Regions from separate parts of the Streptomyces sp. NPDC059874 genome, predicted to be linked through region 2. Evidence: riboswitches for the same ligand, from Rfam matches in the RefSeq annotation. Region 2 holds a riboswitch; the other holds the start of a gene.
What was found. A riboswitch is a leader RNA that binds a small molecule or an ion and turns the genes downstream of it on or off. The one in region 2 is predicted to bind S-adenosylmethionine.
Positions count from the first base shown of each region.

Region 1: linked by a shared signal. The riboswitch ahead of thrC (threonine synthase) and the one ahead of ACFV9H_RS33620 (aminotransferase class V-fold PLP-dependent enzyme) in region 2 are both predicted to bind S-adenosylmethionine.

Region 1 covers NZ_JBHWJY010000042.1:64,461-71,778, reverse strand. Annotated here, with positions in the region: gene ACFV9H_RS23670 (trehalose-6-phosphate synthase) at 1-1,115, opposite strand, end outside; gene ACFV9H_RS23665 (glucosyl-3-phosphoglycerate synthase) at 1,162-2,112, opposite strand; SAM riboswitch class I at 2,298-2,457, shown strand; gene thrC (threonine synthase) at 2,451-3,749, shown strand; gene ACFV9H_RS23655 (MoaD/ThiS family protein) at 3,784-4,062, shown strand; gene ACFV9H_RS23650 (cold-shock protein) at 4,458-4,664, shown strand; gene groL (chaperonin GroEL) at 5,007-6,629, shown strand; gene ACFV9H_RS23640 (hypothetical protein) at 6,702-6,899, shown strand; gene ACFV9H_RS23635 (phosphoribosylanthranilate isomerase) at 6,917-7,318, shown strand, end outside.
Region 2 covers NZ_JBHWJY010000084.1:214-7,531, forward strand. Annotated here, with positions in the region: gene ACFV9H_RS33610 (ferredoxin) at 202-789, opposite strand; gene ACFV9H_RS33615 (ferredoxin) at 786-1,340, opposite strand; gene ACFV9H_RS33620 (aminotransferase class V-fold PLP-dependent enzyme) at 1,354-2,739, opposite strand; SAM riboswitch class IV at 2,980-3,096, opposite strand; gene trpD (anthranilate phosphoribosyltransferase) at 3,186-4,250, opposite strand; gene ACFV9H_RS33630 (cytochrome bc complex cytochrome b subunit) at 4,416-6,047, opposite strand; gene ACFV9H_RS33635 (Rieske 2Fe-2S domain-containing protein) at 6,044-7,105, opposite strand; gene ACFV9H_RS33640 (c-type cytochrome) at 7,102-7,318, opposite strand, start outside.

The DNA.
Region 1 (7,318 bases), on a different contig from region 2:
GCGAAGTCGTCCTCGACCGACACCAGTACCGGCTGCCAGTCCGGAGCACCGAACTCCTCGTTGATGTCGGCCGCCAGCTTCGCCACCGACGCCGTGTACGTCCGGTACACCTCCAGGTCCTGCCGCGACGGGTACGCGGACGCCAGGTGGACCACCCGGCCCCGCCATTCGGGGTGGGCCGTGAGCAGCTCCCGGTAGGCCAGCAGCCCGCGCAGGATGTTCTTCGACAGTTCGGTGCGGTCCACCCGGACGATCGTCCTGCGGTCGCCGACCTCGGCGCGCAGCCCCGCCAGTTTGTCGTCCACCACCGGCCGGTGCGCGAGCGCCCGCAGGTCGTCCGCGTCCACGCCGAGGGGGTACACGCCCACGTCCGTGAAGCGGATGTCCGCGCCGGCCTTCCGGTACTGCACCCCGCGCCGCCGGTCGCCGCCCGGCAGCGCCCCCCACGCGAGGCCGATCGCGTCGTCCGTCTCCGCGCCGGCAATGAAGGCCGAGGCCCAGGACCAGGTGTGGAAGCCGAGACGGTCCGCGCCGAGCATCCCCCACATCAGCTCCGACCGGATGTCCTCCGGCAGCATGTCCAGGAACTCCAGCGAGGCCCAGGGTGTGTGCGTGAAGTGCGCGATGCGCAGGTCGGGCCGCAGCTCGCGCAACTGCCCGGGGACCAGGGCCAGGTGGTAGTCCTGGACCAGTACGCACGCCCCCTCGGCCGCCTCCTCGGCGAGGGCCTGCGCGAAGGCGCGGTTGTAGGTCACGTACGACTCCCAGCGGCGCCGGAACCGCGCGTCGAAGACCGGCTCGCGCGGTACGTCGTACAGGTGGTGGTGGGTGAACCACAGCACCGAGTTGGCGATGCCGTTGTACGCGTCGTCGTAGACGGTGGGATCGATGTCCAGCATCCGGACGCCGGGCTCGGCCACCCCCCGCCGGACCGCCTCGCGGTCCGCCTCCGACAGGGCCGCGCAGATCCACAGCGCCTCCGGTTGTTCCGCGAGGGCCGCGGAGAGGCCGGAGACGAGACCGCCCCCGCCGCGCCGGGCGCTGAGCGTGCCGTCGGCGGCGAGGGCGTAGGAGAGCGGACCGCGGTTCGCTGCGACGAGTACCTGAGAAGCCATGCGGCACACCTAGCCCAGCCGGGTCCCCCTCAAACCATGCGAAACCTCACGCCACGCGACGCAGCGCGTACTCCCTGACGCCGAGCATCGGCGGCCGCTCCTCGGTGTCCACCGCGTACGTGTGCGGTACGAAACCCACCGGCCCGCGCTCGAACTGCGTCAGCTCCGGCCGTACGAGATGCCCGCGCGAGAGCCGCACCAGGGCCGTGCGGTAGATCGCCGCGGCCATCCGGCCCAACGCCTGACCGTCCTGATGGCGGTGCACGCGTACGCCCACGTCCACCTGGGCCAGCGCGTCCAGCCCGACCGTGTGCAGCGCGTCCACCAGCAGGCCCAGCTCGACGCCGTACCCGACGGGGAACGGCAGCCGCTCCAGCAGCGAGCGGCGCACCGCGTACTCGCCGCCCAGCGGCTGCACGAAGCCGGCCAGCTGCGGCCAGTGGAGGTTGAGGAGGGGGCGGGCGACCAGCTCGGTGACCCGGCCGCCCTGGCCCGGGGCGTCCCCGAGCGGACGGTCGTACATCGCCTTGACGAACTGCACGTCCGGCTCCGTCAGCAGCGGGCCGACGATCCCCGACACGAACGTGGCCGAGAAGTCGCGCAGGTCGGCGTCGACGAAGCAGACGATGTCCCCGGTGGTCGCCAGCAGCGAGCGCCACAGCACCTCGCCCTTGCCGGGCAGCGCCGGGATCCGCGGCAGCAGCTCGTCGCGGTGCACCACCCGGGCACCGGCCTTCGCCGCCACCTCGGCCGTCCGGTCACTTGAGCCCGAGTCGATTACCACCAGCTCGTCGACCAGCGGGACCGGCAGTCCCTCGATCAGCTCGCGCCGGATCACCTCGACGATCGCCCCGACGGTCTGCTCCTCGTCGAGTGCGGGCAGCACCACGCTGACCGTGGTACCCGCCGCCCGTTTCCGGTCGAGCAGCTGGTCGAGCGGTCGGTCGGCGGCGGACCAGGAGCGGTCTGCCAGCCAGCGCTCCACCTCTTCCAGCACCCTCAGCACTCCCTGCGTATCGGCGTTATGGTGCGATATGTGATCCATCTCGCGGTTCGGACAGCAGTCTCAACTGCCCAAGCCTTCGGTTACAGTCTTGAACAACGCGATGGACCACCGCATGCCGGGGGTCCCCGCGAACAAACGCACCGGCGCGCCATAGAGCGCGTGTGCCGGTGCCATACCGCTCATCCAGAGGGGCAGAGGGACACGGCCCGTTGAAGCCCCGGCAACCCTCCAGTCGGTTCTCGCGATGCGTCTTGGCGACGCACCCCCGCGAGGCCTCCGGCTAGGGAAGGTGCCAATTCCGTCTCATGGCGAAGTGCGCCATGGGGAAGATGAGGAGAAAGGGCCTCGCCATCATGGCTGCACAGACTGTTGCCACCTCTGTTGATCTCGGACCTGCCACCGGCCTCTCGTGCCGCGAGTGCGGTACCCGCTTCGAGCTCGGCCCGATCTTCGCCTGTGTGGAGTGTTTCGGACCGCTGGAAGTCGCGTACGACCTCCCCAGCGGTGACCCGGAAGCCCTGCGCGCGGCGATCGAAGCCGGCCCGAACAACATCTGGCGCTACGCCCCGCTGCTGCCCGTCCCCGCGGACGTCGCCGCCAAGCCCAGCCTGAACCCCGGCTTCACCAAGCTCGTGGACGCGGCCAACCTGGCCAAGGAGCTCGGCGTCACCGGAAAGCTCTACGTCAAGGACGACTCCGGCAACCCGACGCACTCCTTCAAGGACCGCGTCGTGGCCATCGCCGTCGAGGCCGCCCGTGCCTTCGGCTTCACCACCCTGTCCTGCTCCTCCACCGGCAACCTGGCCGGCGCCGTCGGCGCCGCGGCCGCCCGCGCCGGTTTCCGGTCCTGCGTGTTCATCCCGCACGACCTGGAGCAGGGCAAGGTCGTCATGGCCGGTGTCTACGGTGGCGACCTGGTCGGCATCGAGGGCAACTACGACGACGTCAACCGCTTCTGCTCCGAGCTCATCGGCGACCCGCTGGGCGAGGGCTGGGGCTTCGTCAACGTCAACCTGCGCCCGTACTACGGCGAGGGCTCCAAGACCCTCGCGTACGAGATCTGCGAGCAGCTCGGCTGGCAGCTGCCCGACCAGCTCGTCATCCCGATCGCGTCCGGCTCCCAGCTGACGAAGATCGACAAGGGTCTGCAGGAGCTGATCAAGCTCGGCCTCGTCGAGGACAAGCCGTACAAGATCTTCGGCGCCCAGGCCGAGGGCTGCTCCCCGGTGTCCACCGCCTTCAAGGCCGGCCACGACGTGGTCCGCCCGCAGAAGCCGAACACCATCGCCAAGTCCCTGGCCATCGGCAACCCGGCGGACGGCCCGTACGTCCTGGACATCGCGCGGCGCACCGGCGGCTTCGTCGAGGACGTCAACGACGAGCAGGTCGTCGAGGCCATCAAGATCCTCGCGCAGACCGAGGGCATCTTCGCCGAGACCGCGGGCGGCGTGACCGTCGGCGTCACGAAGAAGCTCATCGAGAACGGGCAGCTCGACCCGACGCTGACGACCGTCATCCTGAACACCGGTGACGGCCTCAAGACCCTGGAGGCGGTGGCCGCGGACAGCGGTCAGACCGCCACCATCCGCCCGAGCCTGGACGCGTTCCGCGCCGCCGGCCTGGCCTGACCCTCCCCCCTGCACCCGGAAAGGCAGTAGCGCCATGAGCGTCAACGTCCGCATCCCCACCATCCTGCGCACCTACACCGGCGGCGCCGCCGAGGTGAAGGCCGAGGGCGCGACCCTGGCCGAGGTCATCGAGTCGCTGGAGCAGAACCACCCCGGCATCGCCGCGCGCGTCCTGGACGACCAGGGCAAGCTCCGTCGCTTCGTGAACGTCTACGTGAACGACGACGACGTGCGCTTCGAGGGCGGGCTGGAGGCGGCGACGCCGGACGGCGCCGGCGTCTCGATCATCCCGGCCGTCGCGGGCGGCTGCTGATCGGCTCGGAACGCTTCCGATAAACAGAATTACCCCTTCCGCTAAAAGCGGAGGGGGTAATTCTGCTTGATTGGGCGCGGTAGAGTTGGGGAAGTCCCCTCCGCTGTTCTTGCCCGCCGCATATGAACGGGTCGCGTGAGGGTCGACATCGGGTCAATGTGCAAGTGCGGTATGGGGCTTTGGCGAGATATGTCAGGCCCGAGTTGCCCTGGAATATGCCAAATTTTCACTTCATTTCAATGTATCCGGCTGTCCAGATTTCTCGTCGGATTGACCTGTTGCAGACAGCACCGGCGCGGATACATTCAGCCTCGGTCGACGCGTTCCGACGCAAGTTCTGACCCGGGACCGCGAAGTGCGTTCCTGCGCAAGGGCCAGTAATAGGGGAGTTAGGCATGGCTCAGGGCACCGTCAAGTGGTTCAACGCGGAGAAGGGCTACGGCTTCATCGCGGTCGACGGTGGTGCGGATGTGTTCGTCCACTACAGCGCCATCCAGATGGACGGGTACCGCACCCTTGAAGAGGGTCAGCGGGTCGAGTTCGAGATCTCGCAGGGCCAGAAGGGTCCGCAGGCGGACATGGTCAAGCTCGCACTCGGCTAGTCCTGGAGCGATCGACCACCGACGCGACACGTACGCGCGCACCCGCGTACGCGCATACATACGAGGGGCCCGCATCCTTGAGGAGGGATGCGGGCTCCTCGTGCGTTGCCGGGCGTCCCTTGGATCGTGGCCCGGTGTTGGCCCAAGCCGCTTGCACTCGTGGGGGTCGAGTGCTAATCATTGGCGTTAGCACTCTCCGGTTGAGAGTGCTACTGAACGAGGACCGGGTCGGTGAGGCCCGCAGGGTCCGGCGGGAAGGAACCGCCGAGCCCGCAGGCCGTCCGTCGCGGGCGCGGGCGCGGTCCAGGAGCAATCCACCGCTGTCCGGGAGGACCACTTCAGATGGCCAAGATCATTGCGTTCGACGAGGAGGCCCGCCGCGGCCTCGAGCGTGGGATGAACCAGCTCGCCGACGCCGTCAAGGTCACCCTTGGCCCCAAGGGTCGCAACGTCGTCCTTGAGAAGAAGTGGGGCGCCCCCACGATCACCAACGATGGTGTCTCCATCGCCAAGGAGATCGAGCTCGAGGACCCGTACGAGAAGATCGGCGCCGAGCTGGTCAAGGAAGTCGCCAAGAAGACGGACGACGTCGCGGGCGACGGTACGACCACCGCCACCGTGCTGGCCCAGGCGCTCGTCCGCGAGGGCCTGCGCAACGTGGCCGCCGGCGCCAACCCGATGGCCCTCAAGCGTGGTATCGAGAAGGCCGTCGAGGCCGTCTCCGCCGCCCTGCTCGCCCAGGCCAAGGATGTCGAGACCAAGGAGCAGATCGCTTCGACGGCCTCCATCTCCGCCGCCGACACCCAGATCGGCGAGCTCATCGCCGAGGCCATGGACAAGGTCGGCAAGGAAGGCGTCATCACCGTCGAGGAGTCGCAGACCTTCGGTCTGGAGCTCGAGCTCACCGAGGGCATGCGCTTCGACAAGGGCTACATCTCGGCGTACTTCGCCACCGACATGGAGCGTATGGAGTCGGCTCTCGACGACCCGTACATCCTGATCGTCAACTCCAAGATCGGCTCGGTCAAGGACCTGCTGCCGCTCCTGGAGAAGGTCATGCAGTCCGGCAAGCCGCTGCTGATCATCGCCGAGGACGTCGAGGGCGAGGCCCTGTCGACCCTGGTCGTCAACAAGATCCGCGGCACCTTCAAGTCCGTCGCCGTCAAGGCCCCGGGCTTCGGTGACCGCCGCAAGGCCATGCTCGGTGACATCGCCATCCTCACGGGCGGCACGGTCATCTCCGAGGAGGTCGGCCTCAAGCTCGAGAACGCGGGCCTGGACCTGCTGGGCCGCGCCCGCAAGGTCGTCATCACCAAGGACGAGACCACCATCGTCGACGGTGCCGGTGACAGCGACCAGGTCGCCGGTCGCGTGAACCAGATCCGCGCCGAGATCGAGAACTCCGACTCGGACTACGACCGCGAGAAGCTCCAGGAGCGCCTCGCGAAGCTGGCCGGCGGCGTGGCCGTCATCAAGGCCGGTGCCGCGACCGAGGTCGAGCTCAAGGAGCGCAAGCACCGCATCGAGGACGCCGTTCGCAACGCGAAGGCGGCCGTCGAGGAGGGCATCGTCGCCGGTGGTGGCGTGGCCCTGCTGCAGGCCTCCGCGGTCTTCGAGAAGCTGGAGCTCGAGGGTGACGAGGCGACCGGCGCCAACGCCGTGAAGCTCGCGCTGGAGGCCCCGCTGAAGCAGATCGCCGTCAACGGTGGTCTCGAAGGCGGCGTCGTCGTCGAGAAGGTGCGCAACCTTCCGATCGGTCACGGCCTGAACGCCGCGACCGGCGAGTACGTCGACATGATCGCCGAGGGCATCATCGACCCGGCGAAGGTCACCCGCTCTGCCCTGCAGAACGCGGCGTCCATCGCGGCCCTCTTCCTCACCACCGAGGCCGTCATCGCCGACAAGCCCGAGAAGGCCGGCGCGGCTGCCGGTGGCGGCATGCCGGGCGGTGACATGGACTTCTGATCCACCCCTGGCCTCCGGCCTCGGTTGATCGGCTGTTCCGTACACGTTCCGAGGGCGGCACCCCCACTGGGGGTGCCGCCCTCGGGCGTTGATCCCGGCATCCGCATCCTGGCCCAGACCGTGCGGCCGGCCACCGTGCGCAGCCTCGATGCCATCCATCTGGCGACGGCACTCGGCATCGGCACGCGGCTGACCTCGTTCGTCACGTACGACAAGCGCCTGGCCGATGCCGCCCGGGATGCGGGACTGTCCGTCGACGCACCCGCCTGACCTGATTGACTTCTGGCATGACTGACGTGTTCATCAAGATCTGCGGGCTGCGGACCGAGCGGGACGTCGAAACCGCCGTGGCGGCCGGGGCCGATGCCGTGGGGTTCGTGTTCGCGCCCGGGAGTCCGCGTACGGTCGACGCCGCCACCGCGCGGGCGCTCGCCGCGTTGGTGCCGGACCGGGTGCTCACCGTCGGGGTGTTCCGTCGGCAGTCGGTCGAGGAGGTGCGCCGCTTCACCGAGGAGAGCGGTGTGCGGGGCGTGCAGCTGCACGGCGAGGAAGGTCCCGAGGACTTCGCGGCGCTGCGCGCCGAGGGCCGTACCCTGCTGCGGGCCACCGCCGAGCCCGTGAAGCGCTGCGGAGAGTACGGCGAGGACCTGCTGCTGCTCGACGCCCCCGATCCCGGCTCCGGCAAGCCC
Region 2 (7,318 bases):
GGACGAGCGCGCAACCACGCTCTCTGTCGAAGCACCTGCTCAGTGCGCGAGGACGAGGAGATGCTCCGGCGGGGCACCGCCCCAACCAGACCGGTCCCGGCCCAGGAAAATCCAGCCTCGCCGGCGTTTGAGGCGCGGGGTCCGGGGCGGAGCCCCGGCAGCGAAGCCGCACAGGCCGGGCCGGTCCCGCGCCGCCCCGCGTCAGAGGCTCGGCAGGGGCTCGCCCCGCCGCGCCGGGCGGCGTTCCTGAAGCCAGAACAGGTACCCGCGCAGGTAATCGGCCAGATCCCCGTCGAGGTGTGCGACATACGCCCGCGCCCCACCGGCGGCCTCGCGTTCGTCCCCCCGCCTCGACACCGACCACTTCCGGTCCAGGGCGACGGCCCATTCCCGCACCCGGGCGCGCTCCCGCCACCAGTCGCGGACCAGCTCCGGAGTCCAGTGGTCGTCGCCGTCGCAGGCGTAACCCACGTACGGGTCCTGGGCGGCGGCCCCCATGACGGCGCGGGTCTCCGCCGGGTTCCGGGGCTGCCGGTAGACGAACTCCGCGCCCCGGTCGTCTTCGTAGAGCACGTTGTCGGGCGCGATCAGCCGGCCCATCCAGCAGTTGTCGGTGCCGCTGCCGTAGAACGGGCCGGGCACGTTGCGCCAGTCGAGCTCCGCCCACCGGTCGGGGCGGAGGTTCCAGATCCCGTACTGATCGGAGGGCACCCAGCTCCCGCCGTCCGGGTCGGGCAGCGGCCCGCCCTCGGCGGCGCGCCGCGTCGGTACCGGGTCCCAGTACGTCATGCGCCCAGCTCCGGCAGGCTCTCGCCGGGCCGGGCCGGGCGGCCCTCGGCCAGCCGGAACGCATAACCGCGCAGGTAGTCCCCAAGGCCCCGGTCGATGTACGTGACGTACCCGCGCGCTCCGGCCGCCGCGTCGTGCTGCCAGCCGCTGCCGGACGTCGCCCAGGCGCCCCAGCCGACGCCCATGGCCCACTCGCGCACCCGGCCGCGGTCCCGCCACCAGTCACGGACCAGGTCCGGGGTCCAGTGCAGATCCCCGTCGTGGCCGTACCCGCCGAAGGCCTCCTCGCAGGCGGCCATGAAGAGGTCTGCCACCTCCGCCGGGTTGCGAGGCTGGCGGTAGACGAACTCCTGGGCGTATTCGTCCTCGTACAGGACCAGGTCCGGCGCGTGGAGGCGCCCCGTCAGACAGGTGTCGGTATCCGCTCCGTAGAACGGGCCCGGAACGTTGCGCCAGTTGCGCTCCTGCCACCGGCCCGACCAGGGGCCTTCGGGCAGGAACGGATCGGGCTCCAGGGCGGCGAGCGCCGGTATCGGGTCCCAGTAGGTCATGATCCGCAGCCTGTCACACGGCGGGAACGCACCGGCCCTCTTCGGTGCGGTACTGCCACTTGGCCCCGTCCGAGACGAGCTCCTTGACGGCGTGGACGAACCGGTCGACGTGCTCGTCGGGGGTGCCGGCGCCGAAGCTGACGCGGATCGCGTTCAGGGAGCGCTCGCCCGGGGCAGCCTCCGGGGCTCCGCATTCGCCCTGGGCCTGCGGCTCGCTGCCGAGCAGGGTGCGGACCAGCGGGTGGGCGCAGAAGAGGCCGTCACGGACGCCGATGCCGTATTCGGCGGACAGGGCCGCGGCGAAGTGGGAGCTGTTCCAGCCGTCCACGACGAAGGAGATGACGCCGACGCGCGGGGCGTCGTCCCCGAAGAGGGAGAGGACGCGGACCGCCGGGACCTCCGCCAGGCCTTCGCGGACCTTGGCGATGAGGTGGTTCTCTCGGGCGACCAGGTTCTCGAACCCGGCCTCCTGGAGGGCCTTGCAGGCGGAGGCGATGGAGTAGACGCCGATGACGTTCGGGGAGCCGGCCTCGTGGCGGGCGGCCGTGGTGTGCCACTCGACGTCCACGCCGCCGTCCTCGCGTCGGGCCACCTTGCGCGAGGCGCCGCCGCCGGCCAGGTACGGCTCGGCCTCCTGGAGCCAGTCGGCGCGGCCGGCGAGCACGCCCGAGCCGAAGGGGGCGTACAGCTTGTGCCCGGAGAAGGCGACCCAGTCCACGTCGAGGTCCTTGACCGAGACGGGGTGGTGGGGGGCCAACTGGGCGGCGTCCAGGACGATCCGCGCGCCGTGGGCGTGCGCGGCGGCGGCGAGCTCCTTCACCGGCCACAGCTCACCGGTGACGTTGGAGGCGCCGGTGACGCAGACCAGCGCCGGGCCGTAAGGGTCGCGGTCGGCGAGCGCGCGCTCCAGCGTGGCGACGGCCTCGTCCGGCGTGCGGGGGGCGTTGAGGTAGGTGACCCGCGCGTTCGTCCACGGCAGGAGCGAGGCGTGGTGCTCGGTCTCGAAGACGAAGACCTGGCAGTCGGCGGGGAGCGCGGCGGCGAGCAGGTTCAGGGAGTCGGTGGTGGACCGGGTGAAGATCACCTGGTCGGACGGGCGGCAGTCGAGGAACTCGGCGACCGTGACCCGGCTCTGCTCGAAGAGGTCGGTGGAGAGCTGCGAGAGGTAGCCGGCGCCGCGGTGCACGCTGCCGTAGTACGGGGCGTACGCGGCCACGTCGTCCCAGACCCGCTGGAGAGCGGGGGCGCTGGCCGCGTAGTCGAGGGCCGCGTAGGTGACCTCGCCGCCGGTGACGAGCGGGACGGTGACGTCCCGGCCGAGGACCGCGAGCGGCTCGGCACAGGCGGGGTCCACGGCGGTGGTGGTGGCGGTGGCGGTGGTGTTCAGGGATGCGGACATGGCTGTGTCTCCCGGCAGGCAGGGCGGAATGGCTTCGGTGTGCCCGTACGCGGCGCGGCCACGGCGATGCCGCCGAGCGGGGTACGGGAAGAGACCTCGGAAGGGAAGGAACGGCGGGCACTCGCGGGTACGCGGAAGTGACCCTGATCCGAGGGTTGAAGAAGGGGCGGAGTCGCCCTATCGCATTCGCTTGCTCACGGAAAAAGCTCCTCGAGTAGACCAGGACCCCTGGTATCGAGGGATCCGCGCTTGCCGTAGGCCTTGCTGCCTACGACCTGGTCATCACCCGGGGCACCCCGCCACGGAAGGAGGGTTGCCGGACAGCAAGCCGGGGCCTAAACGCTGTCACTCGTGACCTGGTCAGCATCCTGCCACAAGATCCTCCGGGCGCAAGACCCCGGTCCGCATGCTGGACCGGGGTCTTGGCTCGAAATGATCGGGCCGAATCAGGCGTTGCTGGCGGCCACCCACCGCTCCAGCACGGCCCGCGCGGAACCCGAGTCGATGGACTGCGCCGCGCGGGTGACGCCGGCCGCGAGCTGCTCCTCCAGCGTGCCCGTGCCCGGGTCCAGTGCGACCAGGGCCGCCGCCGCGTTCAGCAGCACCGCTTCGCGGACCGGTCCCGTCTCCCCCGCCAGCAGGCGGCGGGCGACGTCCGCGTTGTACGCGGAGTCCGCGCCGGCCAGGGCGGAGACGTCGACCAGGGGGATGCCCACGTCGCGCGGGTCGAAGGACTGCTCCTCGACCTTGCCGTCGCGGACCCACCAGACGCGCGAGGTCGACGTCGTGGTCAGCTCGTCCAGGCCGTCGTCACCGCGGAATACCAGCGCCGACGAGCCCCGTTCGGCGAGTACGCCCGCCACGATGGGGGCCATCCGGGCGTCGGCGACGCCCGTCGCCTGGGCCCGTACCCGGGCCGGGTTGGTCAGCGGGCCGAGGAAGTTGAAGGTGGTCCGGATGCCCAGCTCCTTGCGGGCCGCGGCGACGTGCCGCAGCGCCGGGTGGAACTTCACCGCGAAGCAGAAGGTGATGCCGGCCTCCTCCGCGACCTCCGCGACCCGGGCGGGGGTGAGGTCGAGGTTGACGCCGAGCTTCTCCAGGACGTCCGAGGAACCGCTCGCGGAGGACGCGGCCCGGTTGCCGTGCTTGACCACCTTGGCGCCCGCGCCGGCCACCACGATCGCCGACATCGTCGAGATGTTGACCGTCTTGGCCCCGTCGCCGCCGGTACCGACGATGTCCACCGTCCGGCCCGGCACGTCGATCAGGTTGGCGTGCGCGTACATGGCCCGTACGAGGCCGTTGATCTCGTCGACCGTCTCCCCCTTGGCCCGCAGCGCGACGGCGAACCCGGCGATCTGGGCGTCGGTGGCCTCCCCGCGCATGATCCGGTCCATGGCCCAGGCGGTGTCGTCGGCGCGCAGGTCCCGGCCGGTCAGCAGGGCGTCGAGAACGCCCGGCCAGGTGGGGGCCGCCACGCTGTCGCCGCCTGCCGGGGTCGCAACGTTCATGGTCCGCTCCTGCTACTTGTCAAGGTTTCCAGGTCGAATGGGAAGGGCTTCAGCCTATCCAGCCCTGGAGACGGCAAAGAGCCCCGTCCAGACACTGGACGGGGCTCTCGCCGTGGCGACACCAGAACTGACCGAAATCAGTCCCTCATGCGGTCAAGCAGGGGATCAGTGGTGGCCGTGGCCGGACTGGATCTCCTTGTACTCCTCCGCCGTGGGCTTCGGAATCTGGTTGTTCTCCGCGTAGAAGCCCTTGCTGAGCTTCGCGCGCAGCTTCTCCATGGCCTTCACCTTGCGCTCGACACCGTTCTCGTCGACCGTCGGGCCGATCTCGATCGGCTTGTACTGCTCGTGCGAGGTGAGCGTGTGCAGGCGACCCTGCGGCAGCGGCTCGTGGACCTCGACGAACTCACCGTGCGGAAGGCGCTTGATGATGCCGGTCTCGCGACCGTGCAGCACCTTGTCGTGGTCCCGGCGCTGGAGGCCGAGGCAGATCCGCTTGGTGATGATGAAGGCGACGACCGGGACGACGAAGAAGCCGATCCGGACGAACCAGGTGATCGAGTTGATCGACAGGTGGAAGTACTGGGCGAACATGTCGTTGCCGCCGCCGATGAGCAGTACGACGTACTCGGCGAGCCAGGCCACACCGAAGGCCGTACGGGTCGGGACGTTGCGCGGGCGGTCCAGGATGTGGTGCTCGCGCTTGTCCCCGGTGACCCAGGACTCGATGAACGGCCAGGCGGCGATCGAGCACAGCACCAGCGGGAAGAGCAGCAGCGGGATGAACACGCCCAGGACGAGCGTGTGGCCCCACAGGTTGATCTCCCAGCCCGGCATGGCTCGGATCAGGCCTTCCGGCATACCCATGTACCAGTCGGGCTGCGCACCGGTGGACACGTGGTCCGGACGGTACGGGCCGAGCGCCCAGATCGGGTTGATCGAGGCGATGGCCGCGACGGCCGCGACGACACCGAAGACCAGGAAGAAGAAGCCTCCGGCCTTGGCCATGTAGACCGGCAGCAGCGGCATGCCGACGACGTTGTTGTTCGTCTTGCCGGGGCCCGCGAACTGGGTGTGCTTGTGGTAGAAGACCAGGATCAGGTGGGCCACCAGCAGGCCCATCATGATGCCGGGCAGCAGCAGGATGTGGATCGAGTAGAACCGTGCGACGAAGTCGCCGCCCGGGAACTCTCCGCCGAAGAGGAAGAACGACAGGTACGTGCCGATGACCGGCACGGACAGGATCGCGCCCTGCATGAAGCGGACACCGGTACCCGACAGCAGGTCGTCCGGCAGCGAGTAACCGGTGAAACCGGTGAACATGCCGAGGAACAGCAGCAGGAAGCCGAAGATCCAGTTGATCTCACGCGGCTTGCGGAACGCGCCGGTGAAGAAGACGCGCATCATGTGCACGACCATCGCCGCGACGAAGATCAGCGCGGCCCAGTGGTGGATCTGACGGATGAGCAGACCACCGCGGACGTCGAAGCTGATGTCGAGGGTCGAAGCGAAGGCCTCGGACATCATGACGCCCTGCATCGGCACGTACGAGCCGTGGTACACGACCTCGTTCATGCTCGGGTGGAAGAACAGCGTCAGGTACACACCCGTGAGGATGATGATGATGAAGGTGTAGAGGCAGATCTCGCCCAGCATGAAGGACCAGTGGTCCGGGAAGATCTTGCGCATGTTGGACTTGGCCAGGCTGTAGATGCCCAGGCGTCCGTCCGCCCAGTCCGCTACGCGCTCGCCGGCGGGCGCTTTGCGCGCCGTCTTGGACTCAGTGGCAGTGCTCATTTGCCGCGCTCCCAGAATGCAGGACCGACGGGCTCTTCGAAGTCGCCGAGCGCTTCGAGGAAGCCTTCGTCATTCACGCCGATCCGCAGCTGCGGAAGCGCGTGACCGGCCGGGCCGAAGATGACACGGGCGCCGTCGGAGAGGTCGAAGGTGGACTGGTGGCACGGGCAGAGCACGTGGTGCGTCTGCTGCTCGTACAGGCTGATCGGGCAGCCGACGTGGGTGCAGATCTTGGAGTAGGCCACGATCCCGTCGTGGGACCACTCCAGTTCCTGCTTGTCCTTGATGTCCTCCGGCTGGATGCGGACGATCATCAGGGCGGCCTTGGCGATCTGGGTCTGGAAGTCGTGCTGCTCCTCCTCCAGGCCTTCCGGCATGGCGAAGGTCAGCGAACCCACCAGGACGTCCTCGGGACGCAGCGGCTCCATCGTGTTCTGGTTGATGAGCAGCTTGCCCTTGGCCCACAGGGTCTTGCGCAGCTTGTCCTCGGGCATCGGGCCCGTGTCGCGCAGGATCATCACGGCGGAGAGCGGCAGCATGGCCAGCGCGCCCAGCATCGTGTTGCGGATCAGCGGACGGCGGCCGATGCCGGACTCGTTCGCACCGTCGGCGAAGTCCTGCAGGACCTTGGCCTTGACCTCCGGCGGAGCGGCGATCGGGTGACGCTCGTCGGCGACCTCGACGTCGGACATCAGGGTGCGGGCCCAGTGGACCGCGCCGGCGCCGATGCAGAAGAGGGCCGCGCCCAGGGTCATGCCCAGGGCGAAGTTGAGCGCGCTCACCTTCCCGATGGGGAAGATGTAGACGATCTTCTCGACCGGGATGGTCACGTACGCGACGATGAAGCCGATCGTGGCCAGCATCGAGAGCGTGAACAGCATCGCGACGGTGCGCTCGGAGCGCTTCGCCGCCCGCTCGTCGATGTCCTGGATGCGCGGCTTGTGGACCGGGAGGCCCGGGTCCGCGAACGGGTCGTCCGCGACCGCTACGCCACCGTGGTGGGCGTCGCCCTGCTCGCTCGGCAGGTGCTTCTCTTCGGGAATGTCTTGGCTACTCATGACTTCTTGGCCTTAGCGGTGTGGGCCGCGACCCAGACGGCGACAGCGATCAACGCACCCAGGGCGAAGATCCAGCCGAAGAGACCCTCGGACACGGGGCCGAGGCCACCGAGCTTCAGACCACCGGGGCTGGTCGACTTCTCGCCGTTGACGTTCTCCAGGTACGCGATGATGTCCTTCTTCTGCTTCTCCGGCATGGTGCTGTCCGGGAAG